3 regions of the Arthrobacter alpinus genome follow, and region 1 is predicted to be linked to each of the others. Evidence: predicted binding sites of a transcription regulator. Region 1 holds the regulator's gene; each other region holds the start of a gene.

The links. The regulator LexA, encoded in region 1, represses DNA repair genes until DNA is damaged. The targets are predictions, from matches to a motif close to TCGAACANNTGTTCGA.
Region 2: the regulator LexA is predicted to act here: its motif matches at 1,570-1,585, upstream of AOC05_RS07475 (HNH endonuclease signature motif containing protein).
Region 3: the regulator LexA is predicted to act here: its motif matches at 1,223-1,238, upstream of AOC05_RS11715 (LexA family protein).

The regions. Positions count from the first base shown of each region.
Region 1 covers NZ_CP012677.1:933,189-935,455, forward strand. The annotation lists gene AOC05_RS04040 (ATP-dependent DNA helicase) at 1-674, shown strand, start outside; gene lexA (transcriptional repressor LexA) at 775-1,518, opposite strand; gene AOC05_RS04050 (LysM peptidoglycan-binding domain-containing protein) at 1,816-2,208, shown strand.
Region 2 covers NZ_CP012677.1:1,686,745-1,689,011, reverse strand. The annotation lists gene AOC05_RS07475 (HNH endonuclease signature motif containing protein) at 1-1,288, opposite strand, end outside; partial or broken gene AOC05_RS07470 (dihydrofolate reductase family protein) at 2,203-2,267, shown strand, end outside.
Region 3 covers NZ_CP012677.1:2,600,293-2,602,559, reverse strand. The annotation lists gene AOC05_RS11725 (ferritin-like fold-containing protein) at 1-624, shown strand, start outside; gene AOC05_RS11720 (AAA family ATPase) at 666-1,157, opposite strand; gene AOC05_RS11715 (LexA family protein) at 1,260-1,658, shown strand; gene AOC05_RS19470 (hypothetical protein) at 1,759-1,899, shown strand; gene AOC05_RS20825 (hypothetical protein) at 2,052-2,267, shown strand, end outside.

The DNA of each region.
Region 1 (2,267 bases):
CCAACGCGCCGAACTGGACCGGTGCCGACGTCGGCTCCCCCTTCGATTATCCAAAGCAAGGCATGCTGTACGTTGCGGCGCACCTGCAAAAGCCCGGGTTCGGAAATTCTCCGGAGCAGTTGGCCGAGCTGGAGGCACTGATCACTGCCGCAGGGGGAGGGACGCTGGCGTTGTTCTCCTCACGCCGTGCGGCCGAGGACGCTGCCGAAAAGCTGCGCAAGAAGCTCAAGGTCAAGATTCTTTGTCAGGGAGACGCCTCGATCGCCGGCCTGATCAAGGAATTTGCCGAGGAACCCGACACCTGCCTTTTTGGCACCATGTCCTTGTGGCAGGGAGTTGATGTGCAGGGGGCCTCCTGCCGGCTGGTGGTCATTGACAGGATCCCGTTCCCCCGTCCCGACGATCCGCTGGTCACGGCACGGGCCAGGGCCGTGGCCCAAAGCGGGGGGGACGGCTTCATCGCCATCTCCGCAACCCATGCGGCTATTCGCCTGGCCCAGGGCGTGGGCCGGCTTATCCGCTCTAGCAGTGACAGGGGAGTTGTGGCGGTCCTTGATTCCCGCCTGGCCAACGCCAGCTACGGCGGGTTCCTGCGGGCCGCCCTGCCACCTTTTTGGTCCACCAAGGACAGGGCCGTGGCCCTGTCGGCGCTAGAGCGGCTCTCCGGCAAGTAGCCCGGCACGGCCTCGGGATGGTGGGTGCCGGCACCCGCAGCGAGCCACGCACGACAAAGCGCCCCGAGCATTGCCCGGGGCGCTTCTTCGTTGGCATTTGCTAGAGGCTGCGCAGCACCGAGACGACCTTGCCCATGACAGTGGCGTTGTCGCCCAGGATGGGCTCGTAGCGGGTGTTCTGCGGCAACAGCCAGGTGTGGCCATCACGCTGGCGAAACGTCTTGACAGTGGCCTCATCCTCGAGCAGGGCGGCCACAATATCACCATTGTTGGCGGTGTTCTGGCGCCGGATAACAACCCAGTCGCCGTCACAGATGGCGGCGTCAATCATGGAGTCGCCAACCACCTTGAGCATAAAGAGCTCGCCGCTGCCGACGATCTGGCGCGGCAACGGCATGATGTCATCGACCATCTGATCGGCCAGGATAGGACCGCCGGCGGCGATCCGTCCCACCAGCGGAACGAATGCCGTGTCCGAGGAACTGCTGAGTTGTGCAAAATTCAGGCCGTTGGAACTGCGGACCTGCTCCGGTGAGCTCACACCCTCAATGGCAACCACGCCGTCGTCAAGGACGAGGGGAATGAGAACTTCCATGGCACGTGGACGCTTGGGATCACGACGCAGGTAGCCGTGCCGCTCCAACTGGGTGAGCTGGTGGGTGACGCTGGAAAGGCTTGCCAATCCCACGTCGTCGCCAATTTCACGCATGGACGGCGGGTAACCCTTGTCAGCAATAGAGCGCTGGATGCACTCAAGGATCTTCTTTTGGCGGACCGTCAGACCCTTCATGCCGGCCCTGCTCGGTGCCTGGGGGATGCGGTGCGGAGGTTCTGGGAGCGTCATGATCCTTCGGTCCTTTCGTGGATGCCACTAATAATGTCAGTGCCTGCTGGTGGACTGCTTTCAGAGGCGAATCCTTACCCTCAAGATTAAGCCAGAAAAGTGGGAATTTCAAACATTTGTTCTAGCGAGTCTTGTCAGGAGTCGTCAATAGATGCTAAAACAGTAGTAGCGAGTTAGAACATACGTTCTATCGAACAAATTGTTTATGGAAGTTTTGCTCCTGCGGAACGACTGGGACGCCCCGCCTGGTGGGCTCCCACGGGAAGAAACTTCACGGTGTGAAAAGGAGCCTTAGTCATGAGCGCATTGGTGATTTCAACAATTGGACGTCCCGTCCTTGCAGCAACCCCCGGCGCCGCGCCCCTGCGGCTGACCCGGCGAGGGCGCATGATCCTGCTCGGCATTCCGGCCCTGCTGCTCAGCACAGTGCTCGTATTCTCGGTGTTGGCCCTGCTCCTGGGAGCCCTGGCCAGTCCTGCCAACGCCGCCACAAAGTTCAGCCCCATCGACATGGCGGACTACGCAACCACTGTCACGGTCTTGCAAGGCGAGAGTCTGTGGTCCATTGCGGCTGCCAGCGATTCAAGCCGCGATGTTCGAGAAGTCGTGGGTGAGATCGTGGCCTTGAATGAGCTGACCACCAACGTGGTGCAGGCAGGCCAGCAACTGTTTGTCCCGAACCCCAAATAGCCAAATGGTCGGACGTTACCTGTCACAAGTTCAGTCTTGACGTCCACGGCACTTAAACT
Region 2 (2,267 bases), 750 kb from region 1:
TGGACAGGTACTCGTTCGTGTAGGGGCCCACCATGATCCGGTACAGCGTGGGGCAGCCGGCGGCCAGTTCCTGGGCCATTTTTGGCGGGATGGGGCCGTAGCCTTCAAGCTCGGCCGGCTCATTGGAACGGCCCAGCACTGTCAGCAGGGGAATGGTGACCAGGACCTGCGCCAGGGGCCGGGTGGCGCTGCCCTGCGCCGGCGCCGCGTCATCGGTTACCGGAACGGTGTCCTGCGCCTGGCCGGCTTTGATGGCGCCGTGACTTTGATCCGGAGAGGTGCCGGTTGCAAGCAGCCATTGCGCAAGCACGTCCAAACGAAGTTGGGTCAAGGTTCGGTGTTCACGTGGCCCCTGCAGGGTGCGGGCTGTGCGGGTGGCTTGGTTCCAGATACCCTGCGCGGCGTCCGCGGGAAGGAACATCGAAAGCCATGACATGCCATCTTGGTCCGGTACAAGCACCAGTTTTCGGTCGGCAACTGCCAATACATGGCGCGTGGCCATGCTGTAGGGGTGGGTGCGTTCCCTCAGGCGGCGGGCGTGGACAAGGAATTTTGCAGTGGTCATTCCAGGTGCCAGATCAAGCAGCTGGTGCTCAAACTCACGCGGTGCTTCGTCCGGAACGGCCTGGCTGCCGGACGGTGTTTTAGTTTCAGCCAGGGTTTGAAGTTGGTCAAGGATTGCGTTGGTGTTGCGCCAGGAGATGGAACCGTTGGACAGTGCCGCCAAGGTATTTGGATGCTGGCGGACTAAGGACGTGCTTTGTCTCTTCAGTTCCGCACCGGAGCATTGGGGAAGGACTAGGGCCGCACAAAGTTCGGCTGTTGTGGAAATCGACAGGACTTCTTGCTGCCACGGGTCCAGTTCGGCAACCATGCCGAGCCTCGTGGACGCGGCGTCAAGCCGTTCGATGGCCCTGGCCTTGAAGGCAGCAATCCCCGATTCGATGAGCGCGAGGCTGCGCAAGGTGGAGACAGAGCACAGGTACTCGGCCTCAGCCAGAGCCTCGATGGAATCGATGTCTAGATCGGAGGATGCGACGGGCAGATGCGGCACGTTGGCCAGTAGTCGGGATAGCTCAAGCGGGTTGGGAACAGGCGGGTTGGGAACAGGTAGGTCGGGAACAGGAGCGCCGGGGCAGGAGAGGTCTCGGGCGCACTGCCGCCGGGCCGGGTATGCCGGATGCTGAACTGGGTAGGCGGCAACTATGCCGGGCGCCGGTGACCACGACCCTGCCGCAGGCTGAGTGCCTGCGCTTTGGGGTATCAGCTCCGGATGGAATTTGTCCATAACACCATTCCATCACCAAAATTAGAACGTACAAACCCCTAATATTGAAGAAGTGAAAAAATATCCGAATAGGCGTGCCTGTGCAGGAGGTAAGGGCGAGTCCTAGCCGCGAGTACGCCACCTCAGCCGCGTATTGGCACTGCAGCCTCCAGCCTGGTCTCCGCTCCCAGCTTCAAGAACATCGGCGAGACGCAAGTTGGCAACCGTCTTCGGCGTTACACCCAACAGCCAGCGATGGTGTCGTTCGGGAGTCTCTCCATGAGTAGCTCTGCCACACGGTGGCGATGATCTGTTCGGGCTGTGAAGCCTTCGCCGAGTAGCCAAAGGCGCCGGCTGGCAGCAGCGGAGCCAGCAGCCCGCGCCCGGTTAAGGTGGCACTACCACCGAGCTCACGAGCGCTTTCGGTGATGACTCAAGAAATAGCTAGCACCCCACGCTTTGTTTCGATTTACCCCGTCCCAAACGTGCCGCTTGTTTAGCCTCTCTTTCTATGAGCTTTAAGACCGTGTGCTTCTCGTGAGGACAGGACACGGTGGGGCCATTGGCCAGCATCATTGGTCGGTGGAGCGTTGGAGTGGGCTGGCCTGCCTGTCAGCTGGAATTCAGTCGGTGTGTAGTCGGTGAAAATTAGGATCGTCTTGGGATGTGGAACGGCGTACCCGAAAGTGTTTACCGCGGCGTGGAGTGTTCGATGCCGAGAACTGTGCCGTACGGCGTTCCTTCACCCGGAGTTGAACACGAGTCCGAGCGCGTCTCACTCGGCCGGCGTATCAAGGCCGGATTCGTGAGCGAACACTTCCGTAGGGCGGTGAGGCTGCTTATCCTCGTTTCATGAGGGACTCCAGCGAAGCTGTGGTCTGGCTAACTGTCGGTCCGCTGAAAACGCACTGCGCGCATCAAGGGAGAGCAACAAGATGAGACCACTTCGATACTCCAACGTCACGCTCGACGGGTGCAGCCACCGCGAGGCAGGGCTCCC
Region 3 (2,267 bases), 1.7 Mb from region 1:
CTGCTGGGCAGTATTGCCTACGGGAAGTTGTCCGCTTTTGAGCGACTGTCCTCCGATGCCCGCTATTCGCCCACCCTGCGCGACCGCGCCGTCGTGGGGAAAATGGCGGTGGCCGAGTTTGGCCACTTTGAGATTGTGTGTGCCCGTCTGGAAGTGATGGGGATGGACCCGGAGCTAGCCATGTTGCCGTTCCAGCGGATCGTGGAGGCCTTCCATGAGCGGACCCGGCCCGCCGACTGGCATGAGTCGTTGATGAAGGCGTATGTGGTGGATGCCATCACCGAGGACTTTTACGCTGCCATCTGCGCGCACCTTGACGCGGACACCAGCGAGGTGGTTGCGCAGGTGCGCACCAGCGAGCAGCAGCGGGCACTGTTGGAGGAACGGTTGCAGACCATGTTGGGGGAGGACCCGCGGCTTTCCTCACGGCTGGCTTTGTGGGGACGGCGCCTGGTGGGCGAGGCCCTGGCTCAGACGCAAAGGATTGGAGCGCAGCACAGTTTTCTGGTGGGCTTGAGCCCCGACGGGACCCAGGAAGAGGCCGCCGCCGAGATTTCCGCAATCCTGACGTCCCTGACGCGCAGCCATTCCCGGCGTATGAGCCAGCTGGGGCTGACAGCCTAACTCGTCCCGCTGGGCTCCATCCAGCGCCCCGTCGCGCATTCTCAAACCCCGAGATCGGTGAGGATTCGCGCCACAGTCGCCTCCAGGGAATCCGCGGCCAGGATGCGCTGTTCGTGGATCCCGGGCAGCGGGTCCCAGCCGCGATACCATCCGCCCATCTGTTTTTCGCCGAAGTGGGCAGCCTTGCGCGGGCGGCTTTGGTGGCGGTGGACAGTCTCTTCCAGCGTCAGGTCATAGGCGTAGAACCAGCTGGGGCCGGGGTGTCCGTCGCGGAGCCGCCGGAACGCCTCACCGTACTTCGAAGCGTTGAATATGCCGTCCATGATGACCGTGCGCCCGTGGCGCAGGGCCAGTGCGCTGGAGCGTTCAATCAGCTCCACGGTGAGAGGGGAGTAGTTGCCCCTCTCGCCCAGGACCACCCTGCGGAAATAGTCCTGCTCGATCCAAGCCGCACCGAGTTCGCGCTGCAACGCCCTGGCCACAGTGCTCTTCCCGGAGCCGGAATTGCCGCGCAGAACAATGAGGATGGGCATGGTTCCATCTAAGCATGCACCCCGATTCGGGAACAGAGGGGGCCTGCCGGTGCTACACTAATTACTCGAATACTTGTTCTAGGCGGTGGTGTGGTGTTTGGTATGGACCTGGCAGTGCCGCTTGCCCCGGACACCGACCCCCGAGGGTTTCCTTCCCCGGCGCGCGATTATTTCAACGGCGGCATCGACCTCAACAGGCACCTAATTAGGGACCGCACATGCACGTTCATCATGCGCGTTGCGGGGGACTCCATGGCGGGCGCCGGTATCAGCGACGGTGACGAGGTCATCGTCGACAGGTCCCTTGCGCCCAAGGATGGTTCCGTGGTGGTTGCTGTGATGGATGGCGAGCTGTTGATCCGCCGCTTGGTGATGCGCGACGCCGGAACCTCCCTGCTCGCAGAGCCCGCCAACCAGCCGTTACCTGTCCCTGGCGGTGGCCCAGGTGCGGCGGAGCTCACCGTGTGGGGTGTTGTCACCCGCTGCCTGCACCACGTTTAGGTGCCTTTTCGTCCGGCAGGAAGCGGGTGGACCGCTAGGGGTGAGAAGGCTCCACACTGTTGATATTCAACGACTTGCCTCTTCGCGGGAGCCGCTCAGTATGAGTATTTACCTGCCGGCTAGCCCCGATCCGGTGGATGGCGAGCGCAACCTTTTGCTGGCAAAGTCACTCTTTGACAGAGTGATTGCGCAATTCCGTGGTCAAAACGATGCAGGCACAGAGACGGCAGTAGAAGAGTAACTGGCCGAATTGCTGGACGATACCGGCTTCCAAATGAGCTCAAAGAGCACATCAGTGTTGGTGATCGGTTTTCGATCACACAATTGCTCCGTGCAACTACTTTTCCGCAGGCGGCCTTGGTCCTTGCGATCTCCCAGAACGGGTTTCGCCCTGTGGAGGTGGCGCCAGATGCCACCGCCCATGAGGTTGACGTTCCAGGGGTGCCCAGTGACGCTGCCGACGCGGCACGACGCCATCGAGGAGATCGCGAGGCTTGCCATCTCGACGGGTGGGCGTGTTCCCGCCGTGCGGGCTGCTGGCCGGCCGGGGCAGCTCCAGGCCGGCGGAATACGGCGTTACGCCGTTTAGCCCCCCGACGCCGTCGTTCA